DNA from 3 places in the Streptomyces sp. NPDC040622 genome. Region 3 is predicted to be linked to each of the others. Evidence: riboswitches for the same ligand, from Rfam matches in the RefSeq annotation. Region 3 holds a riboswitch; each other region holds the start of a gene.

Region 1 (5,799 bases), on a different contig from region 3:
CTGCGGCCCGCGTCCGCGGCGCCGGTGTCGATGTGGATGTCGCTCACGTGGGCTATCACTGGCATGAACCGAACCTATGAGGGCGCGGCGGTCGGGTGAAGAGCCAACCCGGTGTTGTTGGCCTGCCTGCCCGCCGCAAGAAGTGTGCCGCTCTCAACCCCGCAAGAAGCGCACCGACAGATGGCCGTCGGGGCCTCCCGGCCCCGGCGTCACCACCGCCCGCACCCCGTACACCTCCGCGATCAGCTCCTCGGTGATCACCTCGGCCGGGGTGCCGGACGCGTACGCCGTGCCCTCCTTGAGGATCAGCAGGTGGTCGCAGAACATCGCGGCGAGGTTGAGGTCGTGCAGCGCTATCACGCTGGTGACGGGGAGCTCCGCCACCAGGCCCAGCAGGTCCAACTGGTGCTGGATGTCCAGGTGGTTGGTGGGTTCGTCGAGCAGGAGCTCGCGGGGTTCCTGCGCGAGGGCGCGGGCGATCTGGACGCGCTGGCGCTCGCCGCCGGAGAGCGTGTGCCAGGCCTGGGCGGCGCGTTCGGTGAGCCCCGTGCGGGCCAGCGCGTCGCGCACCGCCCGCTCGTCGTGCGGCGTGGGGGCCGACCACGCGCGGCGGTGCGGGATACGGCCGAGCCGTACGACGTCCCGTACCGTCAACTCGACCTGCGTCGAGGCGTGTTGCTCGACGACGGCGATCCGCCGGGCCACCGCTCGGCGGCCCGTGTCGGACATGCCTCGGCCGTCCAGGGTGACCACTCCGGAGGCCGGGGCGAGAACGCCCGCGAGGATGCGCAGAAGCGTGGACTTGCCGGATCCGTTGGGGCCGAGGAGTCCCACGGTGGCGCCGGCCGGCGGGGCGAGGCTGACGCCGTCGACGACGAGCCGCCCGCCCGCCTCCCGGCTCACGCGGTCGGCGCGCAGGCCCACGGCACCCTGCGGGGTGGCGGTCACGTACGTGCTGCCCTCCGCGCTGTCGATGTCGATGCCGCTGTCGATGCCGATGTCGAGGTCAATGTCGCTGTCGCTGTCGCTGTCGTGCGTCACGTCGCCCTCCGCGTCCGGTACAGCACCGCCACGAACGCCGGTACGCCGATGAGTGAGGTCACCACGCCGACCGGAACCTCCTGCGGGTCGAGGGCCGTGCGGGCCAGTGTGTCCACCCAGACCAGGAAGACCGCGCCGGCCAGTGCCGTGACCGGGAGCAGCCGGGCGTGCCCGGAGCCGACGACCGCACGCGCCGCGTGCGGCAGGACCAGGCCGACGAAGCCGATCGCACCCGCCGAGCTGACCAGGGCCGCGGTCAGGAGCGCGGTCGTGCAGAGCAGGACGAGACGGGTGCGGGCCACCCGGACGCCCAGCGTCGCCGCCGCCTCCGGGCCGAACGCGAAGGCGTCGAGCGTACGGGCGTGGGCGAGGCAGACGACCAGCGCCACCGCGAGCACCCCCGCGCACAGCCACACGTCCGTCCAGCCGATCCCGCTGAGCGAGCCGAGCAGCCAGAACAGCACGCCCCGGGTGGTCTCCGCGTCGCCCGCGGTGAGGACGACGAACGAGGTCAGCGCGGAGAAGAGCTGCATGGCCGCGACACCGGACAGCACGACCCGGTCCGTGGTGTCGCCCAGCGTGTGGCTCAGGAGCAGCACCAGCGCGAAGGAGCAGACCGCGCCCGCGAAGGCGCCCGCCGAGATCGACACCACTCCCCCGCCGACGCCGAGGACGACGACCGCGACCGCTCCCGTGGACGCCCCGGACGACACCCCGAGCACGAACGGGTCGGCGAGGGGGTTGCGGAGCAGGGACTGCATGACAGCGCCGCAGACCGCGAGGCCCGCGCCGCAGACCGCGGCGAGCAGGGTGCGCGGCATCCGCAGGTTCCAGACGATGCCGTCCCTGATCGGCGTGAGCGGGGTCTCGCCCCAGCCGAGGTGGGCCGCGACGGTCGACCACACGTCGGGCACGGAGATGTCCGCGGGGCCGATGGTGACGGCCACGGACACCGAGAGGACGAGCGCGGCGGCGCCGGCCAGCCAGAGCAGGCCGAGGCGCAGGCCGGTGCGGCCGGTCCGGCCGGTCCGGCCCCTGAGGTCGGCCGGGACTGCCGGTTCCCGGCCTTGATCCAGGTCCCCGTCCTGTTCTCGGTCCAGGTCCCGGTCCCGGTCCATGTCCAGGTCTCGGTCCAGGCCCCGGTCTCGGCCCTGGTCCTGTTCTCGGTCCAGGTCCAGGTCCAGGTCCAGGTCCAGGTCCAGGTCCCGGTCCAGGTCCAGGTTCCGGTCCAGGCCCCGGTCCCGGTCCCGGTTCCGGTCCCGGTCCATGTCCAGGTCTCGGTCCAGGCCCCGCTCCAGGTCCCGCTTCCGCTTCCGCTCCGATGCCACCGGCTCAGGAGCGCTCTCCTTGCCGGGCGCCGCCCCGCTCACTTGGCGAGCCCGAACTTCCGCAGCCCCGCGGCCACTTGCTCGATGCCGTCGACCGTGCGGATCGAGGGGTTCATGGCCTGGCCGCTGAGCAGCACGTACCGCTTCTTCTTCACCGCGGTCAGGTTCTTGGTCGCCGGGTTGGACTCCAGGAACTTGATCTTCGCCGCGGCGCTCTCCGCCGACTGGGACTTGCGGGTGAGATCGCCGAGGACGAGGACGTCGGGGTCGCGGTCGGCGACGGTCTCCCAGTTGATCTGGGGCCACTCCTCGCGGGTGTCGTCGAAGACGTTCTTCGCGCCGAGTTCGCGGGTGATGATGCCGGGGGCGCCGCAGCAGCCCGCCAGGTAGGGGGCGTCGGAGTTGGCGAACCAGTAGAGGAGCGTCGCGTCGGAGGCGTCGATGTCCTTGGTGGCCTTGGTGACCCGGCGCCGCAGGTCGGCGATCAGCCGCTCCCCGCGCTTCTGGACGCCGAAGACCTTCGCCAGGTCGCGCACCTCGCCGTAGACCGTGTCCATGGTGAGGGTCTTGACGCGCTTTCCGTCGCCGCCGCCGTCGTTGTCCTTGCCGGCACAGTCGGAGGGCGAGACGTAGACGGGTACGCCGAGTTCGGTGAACTTCGTACGGTCGGCGACGCCCCCCTTGCCGACCGTGTAGAGGAAGGAGGCGCTGACGAAGTCCGGCTCCTTGGAGAGGACCTTCTCCAGCGACGGGTAGCGGTCGGCGAGCCGCTCCACCTTCGCGTTGTCCTTCGCGAGGTTCTTCAGGACCGGGTCGGTCCAGGTGCCGGTGCCCACCATGCGGTCGGCGAGGCCGAGGGAGAGCAGGATCTCCGAGGAGCCCTGGTCCAGGGAGACGGCGCGGCGCGGCGGGGCCTCGACCTTCGCCTCCTTGCCGCAGGAGGCGACCGTGACCGGATAGCCGTCGGCGCTCCGGTCCGCCCGGTTCGCGGGCTTGCTCGTGGAGCCGTCGCCGCACGCGGTGAGCACGAGCGCTCCGACGCAGAGCAGGGCGGACGTACGAGCTGATGCGCGAGCGGATATAGCGGATGCGCGAGCCGATGCACGAGCGGATATACGGGCTGTCGAGGACACGGGATCCCTTGGATGTCACGGCTCATACGCGGAGCCTGGCCTGCGTCACGTCCTCCGCCGCCCGGTGTGCGAGCGGAGGCGCCAGCAGGTCTTCGGACTCGGGATCGGCCGGACGGGGCGCCTTCCCGGGCGTCCGTGGACGCCCAGTGGCCGTGGCCCCGCCCGTCCCCCTCACCGCTGCGCGTCAGTTCCGGTCTTGCACCGGATTCCCTGGCCCAGGTGTGGGTTTGACTGGCTTGCGCAAGTTATCACGCGGCCGGTCCTGGCCCGGATCGCCGGTCAGGGCCGGGGCTCGCCCCGGTACGTGCCGAACGACCAGCGGTTTCCCTCCGGGTCCTCGATGCCGAATTCGCGGCTGCCGTACGGCTTGTCCTCGATCTCAGCGGTGACCTTCACGCCCGCCGCCGTGAGCCTGCGGTACAGGTCGTCCACCTGGCCGGTGACGACATAGGCGCCCGCAGTGCCGGGCTTTCCGCAGGTGGCCGCGGCGGCCGGATCGTACGAGCCGAGCATGACGCCGCCGCCCTCGGGCCAGTCCAGCTGGGCGTGGGCCACGCGGCCCCCGTCCTCGTAGACGGCGGTGCGCAGGAAACCGACGGTGCCGACGAGGAAGTCGATCAGCGCGGAGGCGTCCTCCGCCTGGAGGGCCGGCCAGATGGCGGGAGGGGGCGTGCTGAGCCCCTGCTTCTCCGTGGTCGTGCCGGATGCGGAATTCGGCGTGGGGTCAGGTGTGGGGGCAGGTGTCGTGTCAGGCGTGGGGCCAGGTGTCGCGTCAGGCGTCGTGTCAGGCGTGGTGTTCATGCCTTCGAGTCTTCGCCCGTGCCGTGCGCCCCGGCTTGGATATTCCGGCACTCTTCGGCCAGCCAGCGGGTCGGGCTCGACCCTGTGTACTGCTGGAAGTCGCGGACCAGGTGGGAGTGGTCGTAGTAGCCGGTGTCGGCCGCGACCCCGGCCAGGTCGGGCGGTGCGCCCGCCGCTACGGCACGGGTCACGGCGGACTTGGCGTGCTGGAAGCGCATCAGGCGGGCGGCCTGTTTGGGGCTCAGGCCGGTCTCGGCGCGGAACAACGCCGTCAGCCGGCGTTCGCTGAGCGCGACGTGCCGGGACAGGCCGCCCAGGGTGCCCGCGCCCCGGTGCCGGGCGAGCCACGCCCAGGCCTCGGCGACCTCCGGGCGTACGGGAGCGGTGGTGCGGTCGTCCGCCGCGCGCCGCCTCAGGTAGGCGGAGAGCAGGTCGAAGCGGTCCTCCCAGCGGTCGAGCGCGCACAGCCGCTCGCGGACCTCGCCCGCGTACGCGCCCAGGACGTCGGTGCCGCCGACGACGAGTTGGCCGGCCAGGTCCGCCGCGGGCAGCCCGAGGAGCGCGCGGGCCGCGAGGGGGTGCACGGCGAGCTGGATGCCGGCCTCGTGCTCGGGCTGGACGACGTAGGCGGGGCTCTGGTGCAGGCCGCCGACGACGATGTCGGTGCGCGCCGCGCCGGGGCCCCACGCCCCGTCGGGGGTCGCGCCGGTGACGATGGGGCCGTCCAGGGAGAAGATCACGGTCAGGTACGGGGACGGCAGGCCCCGGTGCAGGGCGGGGCGCTGCCCCGCGGTGCGGTAGCCGACCGCGGAGACGACCATGCCGTCGAGCCGGGGAACGGTCCGGACGAACTCACGGGAGCCCATGTGTTCCAGTATGCGCGGCAGCGGCAGCGGCCGAGGCACGGGTGACCGGAGGCCGTGGGAGGCCGTGGCCACGGGAGGCCTTTTCGGAGTCTCATTCGGCTACCCGTGTTCATCTCACCCATGCCCCCCGGCCACGGTGACTTCGATCATGGGAAATGCCCGCCCCGCCCCATAGCATTGCGCGCCGCTCCGGACGGGGCCGCAGATCGCTCTCAGGGAACGGCAGGGACGTAGAGACATGGCAGTACGGGCAAAGAGCAAGCTGGCCGTCATCGGCACCACGGGGGCGCTCGCCGCCGCCGTCCTCGCGGGCGGCGCCCTGTGGCCGACGAGCCAGGCGACGGCCGCCGACACCTCGGCGGCCACGGCCCGTGAGCTGTCGCACTGGCCGAAGCCCGTCGCGAAGAAGCTCGGCAAGGTCATCGCGCGGAACGACCACAAGGGCGCGTACGCCGTCTTCGACGCGGACAACACGACGTACCGCAACGACCTGGAGGAGTCGCTCCTCCCCTTCCTGGAGATGAAGGGCGTCCTGACCCGCAAGACGATGGACCCCTCGCTGAAGGTCATCCCCTTCAAGGACAAGGCCGGGCACAAGGAAAGCCTCTACAGCTATTACAACCGGCTGTG
Region 2 (5,799 bases), on a different contig from region 3:
CCCGGGTCGCCGCCCGACACGACGGCGACGCGCCGCCCGCGCTGCGCCAGCTCCAGGGCGAACTCGGCGCGCTCCGACTCGACCCGGTTGTCGGAGCCGTGCCGCCGCTGTCCCGGCCGGTGCGGCACCCGGTCGACGTACGTGGTGTAGCCGACCAGGTCGTCGGCGGCGGCCAGCGCGCCGCGCGTCTCGGGGGTCAGCCACAGCGGGCCCGCGGGGCCGGTGCCGACCACGACGACCTCGCCGCGCTCCGCGTCCCGCGCGGGCGGCTCGGGCGCGGGGCCGCCGGTCAGCGGCGCCACCCTGCTGGGCAGGACCGCCACGGAGAAGTACGGCACCGAATCCGGGTCCACGTCGGCCAGCCTGCCGGTGCGCTCGCCGGCCATGGTGGCCCGCTCGACGTAGCGGGCCTCCGCCAGGCGGCCCGCCGTCTCCAGGGCGCCGCGCACCTTCCCGAACGTACGGCCGAGCTTCATGACGACCGCGGAGTCCGTCGCCGCCAGACGCGCGGCCAGCTCCTCCTCGGGGAGCGTGCCGGGCAGGACGGTGAGGACCTCCTCGGCCTCCACCAGCGGCTCGCCGAGGCGGGCCGCCGCCGCGCTCACCGAGGTCACGCCGGGGATCACCTCGGTCGGGTAGCGGTGCGCGAGGCGCTTGTGCATGTGCTGGTAGGAGCCGTAGAAGAGCGGGTCGCCCTCGGCCAGGACGGCGACCGTGCGGCCCGCGTCGAGGTGGACGGCGAGGCGGGCGGCGGCCTCCTCGTAGAAGTCGTCGAGGGCGCCGCGGTAGCCGCCGGGGTGGTCGGTGCTCTCCGTGGTGACGGGGTAGACCAGCGCTTCCTCGATGTGGTCGGCGCGCAGGTGCGCGGCCGCGATCGAGCGGGCTATGGAACGGCCGTGTCGTGCCGAGTGGTAGGCGACGACGTCGGCCGCCGCGATCACCTCGACGGCGCGCAGGGTCATCAGCGACGGGTCGCCCGGGCCGAGCCCGACGCCGTACAGCCGCCCCTGCGCGGTCCCGGCGGCCCGGGTCGCGTTCTCGGTGCGCTGTTCGGTGCTCTGTTCGGTGCTCTGTTCGGTGAGCCGTTCGGTCCTCTGTTCGGTGTTCACTCGGCCTCGCTCGCAATCGCGTTGATCGCCGCCGCGGCCATCGCACTGCCGCCCCTGCGACCCCGTACGACCAGATATTCCAGGCCCGAGGAGTGCGCGGCGAGCGCGTCCTTGGACTCGGCGGCGCCGACGAAGCCGACCGGGATGCCGAGGACGGCGGCGGGGCGGGGCGCGCCCTCCTCGATCATCTCCAGGAGGCGGAAGAGCGCCGTGGGGGCGTTGCCGATGGCGACGACCGAGCCTTCGAGGCGGTCGCGCCAGAGTTCGAGGGCGGCGGCGCTGCGGGTCGTGCCCAGCCGCGCCGCGAGGTCCGGCACGGACGGGTCGGCGAGGGTGCAGATCACGTCGTTGCCGGCGGGCAGCCGCTTGCGCGTGACGCCGCTGGCGACCATGTTCGCGTCGCAAAGGATCGGCGCGCCGTCGCGCAGCGCCTTGCGGGCGTCGGCGATCACCCGCGGGCTGTGGGCGAGATCCTTCACGAGGTCGACCATGCCGCAGGCGTGGATCATCCGGACCGCGACCTGACTGACGTCGGCGGGCAGCCCGTTCAGGTCGGCCTCCGCGCGGATGGTGGCAAAGGACTCGCGGTAGATCGCCGCGCCGTCCTTCTCGTAGTCGAACACTGTGCTCTCGCTCATCTCGTGGCCGTCGTTCTCGTGGTGGTGCATGCGGTGTTCGTGGTGGTACGTACCGTTTTTGTGCGGGTACGTGCCGTGGTGACGCGGTCGGTCAGGGTGCCGTCGGGCACGGGGATCGCCTCGCCGGCCGTGCGCGCCGTCACCTCGTACCGCCCGCCGCCGGTGGCGAGGACGTCGACCCAGTCGCCGCGCGGGTGTCCGCAGCGGCGTTCGCAGCCGGAGAAATGGACCGGCAGGACGGGCAGCGCGCCGTGGGCGGGGATCCCGTCGTCGAGGCCCGGCACGGCGTCCGCGCGCACGTCGGCGAGGGACTTGGCGCAGCCGGGGCGGCCGGCGCAGGCGCCGACGCCGCGCCAGGGCGAGTCGGCGGTGGTGAGGTACCCGGCGTCGGCCAGGACGGCGAGGCGGTCCCGGGCCGCGTCCGCGTCGGCGAAGCCGGGGAGCACGAAGCCGCGCCACGGGGTGACGCGCAGCTCGTCGGCGGGGAGCGGCAGGAGGGCCCGCCACTGGGCGGCGTCGACGCGGCCGAGGGGAACGTCGACGGCGACCGCGCGGCCGGTGACGCCCGGGGCCGGCGGGGCACCTAGGGTCACCGGCGGGGGCCCGGCGGGCACGGCCCCGGTGGGCGCCGCCCCGACGGACGCGGCCCCGGTGGGCGCGGCCCCGGTGGGCGCCGCCCCGACGGACGCGATCCCGGCGGGCGCGGTCCCCGCGGGCGGGGTCCCGGTGGGCGCGGCCCCGACGGGCGCGATCCCAGCGGACGCGATCCCAGCGGGCACCGCCTCGGCGGACACAGCCCCGCTGGGCATGACCTCGACGGGCGCGGCCCCAACGGGCACCGCCCCGGCGGACGCGGTCCCGGCAGGCACGGCCCCGGCGGGCACCGCCTCGGCGGACGCAACCCCGCTGGGCACGGTCCCGACGGGCGCAGCCCCAACGGGCACCGCCCCGGCGGACGCGATCTCGACAGGCACGGCCCCGGCGGGCACCGCCTCGGCGGACGCAACCCCGATGGGCACGGTCCCGACCGGCACGGTCCCGGCGGACCCGGCCCCGCCAGACCCGGCCCCGACGGACTCGGCCCAGATGCCCGCCCGCTCCAGCGCCCCCGCAAGGTCCGCACCCGGGCTGCCGGGCAGCTCCGCCACCCGCCAGGCCCCGTTGCCCGCCGCGCGCGCGGCGGCGAGGAAGGCGCCGGCGGCGGCGAGTGCGGCGCGCGGGGCGTCCGGCGCGGCGACGCGGCGGGCGAGGTCCCCGAGCCGTACGACCGCCGTCCCGCCGGATTCTGCGATCAAGGTCACATCGCCGCCGAGCCCGGCCACGTCCCCGCGCCCGTCGTCCAGGGCGAACAGGAAGCGGCCCGAGAGTTCCGCGGTCCACTCCTCGGCGCAGAGGAGTCCGTCCAGCTCACGGACCCACAACTGCACGTCGGCGTGGCCGAGTCCGTCGGTTCCCGCGGCCGGGGACGCCACGATGTTCCGGACGCGTTCGTGCCGCTCGGAGGGGAGCAGGCCCGCGTCGGCGAGCAGCCGGGCGAGCTCGCCGCCGCACGTCTCGCCCAGGCCGCGCAGCTCGATGTTGCCGCGCGAGGTGATGCTGAGGTTCCCGTCCCCCAGGCGCTCCGCCGCCGTCCCCAGCGCCACGACCTGACGGGTCGTCAAAAGGCCGCCGGGCAGGCGGAGTCGGGCGAGCCGGCCGTCGTCGGCGAGGTGCAGGCGAAGCGCTCCGGGGCAGGCGTCACCCCGGTCGCGTATGACGGATTCGCCCTGGTCTGGGGGGAGAGCTGGGGTGGGCGGCATGGCGGCGAGCATACCCACGCGGATCCGGCCGGTCGCCTGCCGGGACGGGCCGTCGCGGCAGGTGGCCGCCCCGCCGGACGCGGGCAGGACTTACTATGCAGGCGGCGGTCCGACAGGTCCGCCGACGCCAGCGACGGCGTGGGTCCACCAGGACCCGAGGGAGGAAGCCCGGTGCGATTCCGGCGCGGTCCCGCCACTGTGAGCCCCACCCGTGTGGGGTGAGCCAGGAACTCCTGCCGTCCATACGACCACCCGGGGCGCGGACACCCCGAGGAAGGCCTGCGCCCGCATGCTTCTGCTGTTGTCGACCTCCGACACCGACCTGCTCAGCGCCCGCGCGGCGGGAGGCCCGGTCGACTACCGGTTCGCCAACCCCTCGCGCCTCGACCTCACCGGGCTGCCCGCCCTGCTCGACGGCGTCGACCTCGTCGTCGTCCGCCTCCTCGGCGGCGTCCGCGCCTGGCAGGACGGCCTGGACCAGCTCATCGCCACCGGCCTGCCGGTCGTCGTGCTCACCGGTGAACAGGCGCCCGACGCCCAGCTGATGGCCTCCTCCACCGTGCCGGTCGGCATCGCCGCCGAGGCGCACGCCTACCTCGCGCACGGCGGCCCCGCGAACCTGGAGCAGCTGGCCCGCTTCCTCTGCGACACCGTGCTGCTCACCGGGCACGGTTTCGAGCCGCCGGCGCCCGCACCCTCCTGGGGCCCGCTGGAGCGCACCGCGCGCGAGGTCGAGGGCCCGACGGTGGCCGTGCTCTACTACCGCGCCCACCACATGAGCGGCAACACCGCGTTCGTGGACGCGCTCTGCGGTGCGATCGAGGACGCGGGCGCGCGGCCCCTCCCGCTCTACGTGGCGTCGCTGCGCGCCCCCGAGCCCGAGCTGATCGACGCGCTGCGCGCCGCCGACACCATCGTGACGACGGTCCTCGCGGCCGGTGGCACCAAGCCCGCCGAGGCCTCCGCGGGCGGCGACGACGAGTCGTGGGACGCGGGCGCCCTGACCGGCCTCGACGTGCCGATCCTCCAGGCGCTCTGCCTGACCGGGTCCCGCGCGGCCTGGGAGGAGAACGACGAGGGCGTCTCGCCGCTGGACGCCGCGAGCCAGATCGCGGTGCCGGAGTTCGACGGCCGCCTCATCACGGTCCCCTTCTCCTTCAAGGAGATCGACGAGGACGGCCTGCCCGCGTACGTGGCCGACGCCGAGCGGGCGGCCCGCGTCGCCGGCATCGCCGTGCGCCACGCCCGCCTGAAGCACATCCCGGCCGCCGACAAGCGCCTGGCCCTGGTGCTGTCCGCGTACCCGACGAAGCACTCCCGCATCGGCAACGCGGTGGGGCTCGACACCCCCGCCTCCGCCGTCGAGCTGCTGCGCAGGTTGCGCGCCGAGGGGTACGACTTCGGCCCCGAGGCCGACATCCCCGGCCTGGTCTCCGGCGACGGCGACGAGCTGATCCGCGCGCTCATCGACGCGGGCGGCCACGACCAGGAGTGGCTCACCGAGGAGCAGCTCGCCGCCAACCCGGTGCGCATACCCGCCGCCGACTACAAGCGGTGGTACGCCACGCTCCCCGCGGAGCTGCGCGCGTCCGTCGAGGGCCACTGGGGCCCGCCGCCCGGCGAGATGTTCCTGGACCGCAGCCGGGTGGGCCGGGGCGGCGACCCGGAGGGCGACATCGTGCTCGCCGCCCTGCGCCGCGGGAACCTGCTGGTCCTCATCCAGCCGCCGCGCGGCTTCGGCGAGAACCCCATCGCGATCTACCACGACCCCGACCTGCCGCCCTCGCACCACTACTTGGCGGCCTACCGCTGGATCGCGGCGCCCGCGGCCGACGGCGGCTTCGGCGCCGACGCGATGGTCCACCTCGGCAAGCACGGCAACCTGGAGTGGCTGCCCGGCAAGAACGCCGGCCTCTCCGCGGCCTGCGGCCCCGACGCGGCGCTCGGCGACCTGCCGCTGATCTACCCCTTCCTGGTCAACGACCCGGGCGAGGGCACGCAGGCCAAGCGCCGCGTGCACGCCACGCTCATCGACCACCTGGTGCCGCCGATGGCGCGCGCCGACTCCTACGGCGACATCGCGCGCCTGGAGCAGCTCCTCGACGAGTACGCGCAGATCAGCTCCATGGACCCGGCGAAGCTGCCCGCGATCCGCGCGCAGATCTGGACGCTCATCCAGGCCGCGAAGCTCGACCACGACCTGGGCCTGGAGGACCGTCCCGACGACGACGGCTTCGACGACTTCCTGCTGCA
Region 3 (5,799 bases):
CCGCGTCGATGACCTTGGAGGACGGCTTCGGCCCGGCCTTCGCCCCGCCCGCCGCGCCGCTCGCCGAAGGGGTCGCGGAGGGTGAATCGGACGGCGAGGGCGAGGGGGGTGGCTTCTTCGCGGACTTGCCGGGCTCCGGGGGCGGCGCGGCGCTCTTCTTCTTGGCGGGCCGTTCCGGAGCGGGTCCGGTGTCGACGTTCGGCGGCAGCGGCTTGGAGGTCCGCCTCTCGTATGCCGAGCGGGGCTTGCCGCCGCCGGTGGGGCGGGCGTTGTGGGCGCGCAGCTGGTCGGGGGCGAGCGTCGGGCGGCCCTTGGTGCCCTCGATGTTGGTGCCGCCGAAGATCCACAGGTCGACGCTGCCCGGCTTGGGCTTGTAGAGCATGGCGCCGAGCTGGCTGTACTCCCAGGTGTTCTCGCCCGGGTCGGCGTGCCAGTACGACCAGTAGGCGGAGGCGGGCGGGGTGAGGACGCAGTCGTCCTGTGCCGCCGTCGGGAACTGCTTGCCGCCCTTGTAGCCGCTGTAGCCGATCCGGCAGATGAAGGCCGGGCCGTCGTGGCCGGTGCCGGTGGTCCGCCAGCCGCCCTGGTTGAGCAGCTCGTAGCCCGTGGTCGGCGTGGTGCCGCAGGAGCGGAAGACGGGTCCGCCCCAGTCGCTGAAGTCGACGGCGAGCACGGCTCCCGCGCGGGTGGTGCACTGGCCCATGGGCCGGGGCGCGGCGGTGGCAGGACCGGCTGTGGCGTTCAGGGCCGCGACGGCCAGCGTCAGGGCGCCGGTCGCACCCGCGAACGTACGCAGGAAACGGATGATCACTGGTGGCCTCCTGTGGCAGTGCGGCGGCGGGCGACGACGACCGTGCGCCACCCGGCGAGGCACAGGGCGAGGGCTGCCAGGGCGAGTGCCGCCACGTGCGCACCGGTCGAGGCGAGGGCGCCGTCGGGCGAGGGCCCCGCGGCCGAGGGGCCCGCGCCGCCGTCCGCGCCGGGGGTCACGATGTCCGGAGTGGCGTTCCCCGAGGGGCCGTCGGTGGACGCAGGGGGCGGCGGCTGCGGAGTCGTCCCGTCCAGGTCCCTGACGAGCGTGCCGAAGGAGGTGCCGACCGCCCCGCCGAGGCCCTGCGTGGAGGCGCGCACGTCGGAACCGCGCTGACCGCCCGCCGCGACGTTGAACCCGCCGTCCGTGTTCTGTTGCCCGGCGAGGAACCTGCGGGCCTTCTTGATCTCGGCACCGTACTTCGCCGCGTCCAGGGAGAGCCCCTGCACGGCGAGGGCCGCCGAGTTGACCGAGTTGCCCGAGGCGCCGGGGAACCCGCCGCCCCGGAGCTGCTTGGTGGCGATCCAGGCGAGCGCCTTGTCGACGGCTTTCTCCGACGCGGCGTCCTTCACCAGGTCGAGGGCCATGGCGGCCATCGCCGTGGAGTCCACCTCGGAGTCGCCGGTCGAGGGGATCAGGCTGGGCCAGGCCCCGGAGGAGTGCTGCAGGCTCCGCAGGTACGCGACGGGGGCGGCGGCCGACGTCTTCTCCCCGGCGCGGAGCTGGGCGATGACGCCGAGGGACTGCGAGAACACCGAAGGGGCGTACGTGTAGGCGCCCTTGGCCGGACAGCTGCGGTCCGGCGCCGGGCTCGGTCTCTCGCACACGGACGTGTCGAGTGCCTTGATCAGGTCCTGGCCCGCGAAGTCGCGCGCGTCCCGGCCGACGGCCTGGGCGAGCACCGCCACCTTGCCCAGTGAGCCACCTGCGGCATGCGAAGTGCCCACGCCCGTCCAGTCGTTGACGGTCCGGCCCGGCGTCGCGCCGTCCTTGCCCTTGCCGTCGAGGAAGTCGACGACACCGCGCAGCGCGTCGTTGTCACGGCCGGTGGCCGCGAGCGCGTAGGCGCCGTCGATGGTCAGGCCGTAGTCGGCGAAGCCGGTACCGGCGATGTTCTCGTAGTAGTGGCCCTGTTTGAGGCGGGAGCCCGCGGTGAGGTAGGCGGTGCCCTTCTTCAGGTCGGGGCCCTCACCGGGGGACCAGGGCGGGTTCGGTCCCGTGGGGTCACCCGGGTCGGTGGGACCGGTCGGGTCCGTGGGGTCGGTGGTCGGCGGCCGGGGCGGCTCCGGCGGTCGCGCGGTGAGGGAGGCCAGGCTGGTGCGCGCCCCGGCGAGGACGGCGCCCCAGGTCGGATAGAGCTCCGGATCCTGCGCGCCCTCGTCGAAGCCGAAGCCGCCGCCCTTCGTCTGCTGTCGCGACAGCCAGGAGACCGCGGCGTCCGCGCGGACCGTGTCGCCGAGCAGACGCAGGGCCTGGGCCGATCTGCCGGTGGCGCTGATGTCACCCGTGGTCACGCCCGGGTAGGCGCCGTACGCGCCGGTGGGCAGTTGGGCGTCCCGCAGGTTCTTGCGCGCCTTCGCCACGACATCGGAGTACCCGCCCGCCTGCTGGAGGGCGATGACCGCGTACGGGGTGGTGGCGGGGTCGCTGTAGGTGCAGGTCTGACCGTCGCGCAGCAGTGTGGGGCTGAAGCCGCCGTCCTTGCACTGGTGGGCGGCCACGCGGGCGACCGCGTCGGCGGGGATCTTCCGGCCCGCGCGGTGCAGCGCGAGCACGGCGAGGGCCTGGGTCTCCACGTCACCCACGGCGGGAAAATCCCCCTTGGCGACGCAGGCGTCCGTGCCGCCGCCGGCGCACACGCTCCTTCCCAGGTCGCCGACGAGGTCGTGGCCGCCAAAGGAGTGCGGGTCGCCCCCGTTGCTCTCGGCGAGGAGCGCGAGCAGGGCCGCGCCCGCCGGGTTCGGGTCCTTGCCGGGGCCCTGCGGGTAGGCGAACTCCTCGGTGCGCGCCGCGAGATAGGACGTCGTCCGGGTGAGCGCGGTACCGCGGCCACCGGAGGCGGCGAGCGCGAGGGCGGTGTGCGCCGTCTGGTAGAGGTCGGCGCCCGCTGTCCCCTCGTCGCGGATGTGGTCGCCCTCGGTGAGTCTGCTCCTGAGCCAGGCGTCCGCCGCGTCGAGGTCCACCTCGGCGCGCTCGACGTCGGGCGGGTTGTCGCCGGGGTCGCTCTGGCCGCCCGCCCTGACCTGGGCGGGCGTGAACGACGGACCGCCGCTCGTGCCGTCCGGGTCGGTCGCGCCGAACACCCACGCCTCCACTGAGCCGTTCTTCGGCTGCCGGCTCATGGCGCCGAGCGGGCTGTACGTCCAGTAGTCCTGGCCGCGCGGCGCGATCCAGTACGACCAGTAGGCGGACGCGGGCGGGGTGAGCTTGCACTCCTCCTCGTCCCGCGTCGGGTACTGCCTACCGGAGTCGAACTCCTGGTGTCCCAGGCGGCAGATGAAGGCGGGGCCGTCGTGCCGGGTCCCCGCAGTGCTGAATCCGGCCTCGTGCAGCAGGTCGTAGCCGGTGGTGGGGGTGGCGTCGCAGCCTCGGACGACGCCTCCTCCCCAGTCGCCGAAGTCCACCGCGACGACCGCGCCCTTGGTGGCGGTGCAGCTCTCGATCGGGTCGGCGGCCGCGGGGGTGGCGCCGTTGAGCAGGAGCGCGCCGCCGCCCACTGCCAGGGTGGCCGTACACAGCAATGAGACGTATCTCGCGCGCACGCCCCGGCCCCGTCTCCCGCCTCTGTGCCCCACCACTGCCCCCCTGGGCTTCATCCGTGGCGGTCCCGCACGTGATAGGCGGCCCGGGGGCCGAGGTTCCTCGTGGAGGAACCGTCCGTACCACGCCGTAGTCCGCGACGGCGTCAGTCACTTGTCCCTCAGTCCAGGTAATCCGGCTCGCCCGCCGCGCACTTGAGGTGCTCGGCGAACCTACGGTTGCGGGTCAGCGCCGGACTTCGACCGGCTTCCCCTGTTAACTGAGTTCAGATTCGGGCGAATTAGAGCACAGTTACGAATGAGGTGACAAGGGTGTGCGGGACCTGTGAGGTTCGAGTAACGTCCCGTGCTGCCGAGCGGGGGAATCTGGTGCGAATCCAGAGCTGACGCGCAGCGGTGTGGACCGGCCGGAGGGCCGGGACGAGCCCGAATGCCCGACCGGCCCTGCAATCCAAGGACGTCGCACCTCGCGCTCGGGCGACGGCCACGTGTCGTCCGGCCAGGTCCGCGTGCGTTCTCGTACGTGCGTCCGGCGGGAGGGAGACGTGCGGCCGGCGCCCCCTTCCCCCGGGAGTAACCCCGCCATGACCTCCGCCCACGTCGTTGCCCGCCGTATGCTGCCGGCCGTCCCCGTGGCCCTCACCGTGCTCGTCCTGGCCGCGTCGCCCGCCGCGGCGACCACCACGCCCGGCCAGACAGCCACGTCCAAGACGAATGGCGTGACGTACCTCAGATCCCTCCAGGGCGCCGACGGCTCCTACGCGGGCACGGGTCTGTCCAACGAGTGGGCGTTCTCAGCCCTCGCCGCGGCGGGCACGGCGGCCGTCGACGTCGCACCGGGCGGCGACACCACGAAGAACGCCCGCACCGTGTACCGCGCCCACCTGGCCGCCGATGGCTGGCCCGGCACGTCGCCGGTGGTCACCGACTACGAGCGCGGCATCATCAACGCCTACGCGGCGGGCATCGACCCGGCCCGGGTCTCCGCGAGCCGCAACCTGATCGCCGACACCTACGCGTACTGGCAGAACTCCGCGCCCGGCTACTGGGGTTCGCCCAGCAACTTCAACGGAACGGTGTTCGCGCTCCTCTCGCTCGCGGGTGCCAAGACGCCGTCCGGCGCCCAGCGCGTGCCCCAGGCTCTGCTCGACCGGTCCGTCAGCACCGTCCGCGCGAACCAGCACGACGACGGGGGCTGGAACTTCAGCAAGGCCGAGGGCGACCCCGACGCGCTCGCGGCACCCGGCGACATCGACATGACCGGCGCCGCCATGGCCTCCCTGTGCGTCTCCGGGGTACCGGCCACCGACCCTGCCGTCACCAAGGCGAAGAGCTTCCTCAAGTCGAAGCTGATCAACAACTCCGGGGCCTTCGACGCGATGTTCGGCGCCAACACCGACTCCAACGGCTGGGCCGTCGCCGGGCTGAACGCCTGCGGCATCAACCCGCAGACCGGTGACTTCCTCACCCGGGCGGGCAAGACCCCCGTCGACTTCCTGATCGCCCAGCAGTTCAAGCCCGGCGGCGGCTTCAAGTACCTGCCCACCGACACCACTCCGTCCGCCTACGCCTCCATCGACGGCCTGCGCGCCGTCGCGGGAGGCGGCTTCGCGCCCGCGCCCCCGACCCCCGTCACCGCAGGCGCTCCGCGCTGGACGGCGACCACCGCCTTCACCCCCGGCACCCGGACCAGCCTCGCCCTGAGCGTCGACGACGGCACCGCGCTCAAGGTCTGCTCCGTCACCTTCACGCCGACCGCCGCCACCGCCACGCTCGGGGCGGTGCTGGACGCGGCGAAGACCTCCGCCGCACCCGCGGGCTGCGTCACCGAGGTGGCGCCCGGCAGTGGCGGCGGCGCCATCACCTCGGTGAACAGCAAGCCGAACAGCGGTGGTGCGACCTGGAAGTCGAGCATCGACGGCGGCGCGGCCGCGGCGGCGAGCCGGGGCACGGTGATCAAGGCGGGCGACACGATCGCGCTGCGCTACGGCGGTTGATGCCACCGCTGTCCGGGGCCGGCCGCCGCAGCGGTGGCCGGTACCCCCGGCTCAGGCCCGAAGTCCGGGACCGAGCCCCAGGTTCTGATAGATCTCCATGGTCACGGTGGAGAAGTTCATCGTCATGAAATGCAGGCCCGGTGCCTCCGCCTCGATCAGTCGGCGACACATTTCTGTGGCGTGTTCAATTCCCAGTGCTCTGACCGCGGCGGGGTCCTCTTCCGCGTCGAGC

Evidence for each region. A riboswitch is a leader RNA that binds a small molecule or an ion and turns the genes downstream of it on or off. The one in region 3 is predicted to bind cobalamin.
Region 1: another riboswitch for cobalamin. It lies ahead of ACZ592_RS28225 (ABC transporter substrate-binding protein); the one in region 3 lies ahead of ACZ592_RS24800 (prenyltransferase/squalene oxidase repeat-containing protein).
Region 2: another riboswitch for cobalamin. It lies ahead of cobN (cobaltochelatase subunit CobN); the one in region 3 lies ahead of ACZ592_RS24800 (prenyltransferase/squalene oxidase repeat-containing protein).

The regions. Positions count from the first base shown of each region.
Region 1 covers NZ_JBVIXD010000010.1:58,092-63,890, forward strand. Annotated here, with positions in the region: gene ACZ592_RS28210 (metallophosphoesterase) at 1-65, opposite strand, end outside; gene ACZ592_RS28215 (ABC transporter ATP-binding protein) at 154-948, opposite strand; gene ACZ592_RS28220 (FecCD family ABC transporter permease) at 1,038-2,159, opposite strand; gene ACZ592_RS28225 (ABC transporter substrate-binding protein) at 2,408-3,397, opposite strand; cobalamin riboswitch at 3,569-3,753, opposite strand; gene ACZ592_RS28230 (VOC family protein) at 3,782-4,303, opposite strand; gene ACZ592_RS28235 (AraC family transcriptional regulator) at 4,300-5,169, opposite strand; gene ACZ592_RS28240 (HAD family hydrolase) at 5,408-5,799, shown strand, end outside.
Region 2 covers NZ_JBVIXD010000005.1:581,887-587,685, forward strand. Annotated here, with positions in the region: gene ACZ592_RS17240 (precorrin-2 C(20)-methyltransferase) at 1-1,109, opposite strand, end outside; gene ACZ592_RS17245 (precorrin-8X methylmutase) at 1,106-1,747, opposite strand; gene ACZ592_RS17250 (cobalamin biosynthesis protein CobG) at 1,744-3,546, opposite strand; cobalamin riboswitch at 3,671-3,794, shown strand; gene cobN (cobaltochelatase subunit CobN) at 3,836-5,799, shown strand, end outside.
Region 3 covers NZ_JBVIXD010000008.1:347,680-353,478, reverse strand. Annotated here, with positions in the region: gene ACZ592_RS24805 (hypothetical protein) at 1-811, opposite strand, end outside; gene ACZ592_RS24800 (prenyltransferase/squalene oxidase repeat-containing protein) at 808-3,627, opposite strand; cobalamin riboswitch at 3,722-3,865, opposite strand; cobalamin riboswitch at 3,878-4,026, shown strand; gene ACZ592_RS24795 (prenyltransferase/squalene oxidase repeat-containing protein) at 4,155-5,567, shown strand; gene metF (methylenetetrahydrofolate reductase [NAD(P)H]) at 5,619-5,799, opposite strand, start outside.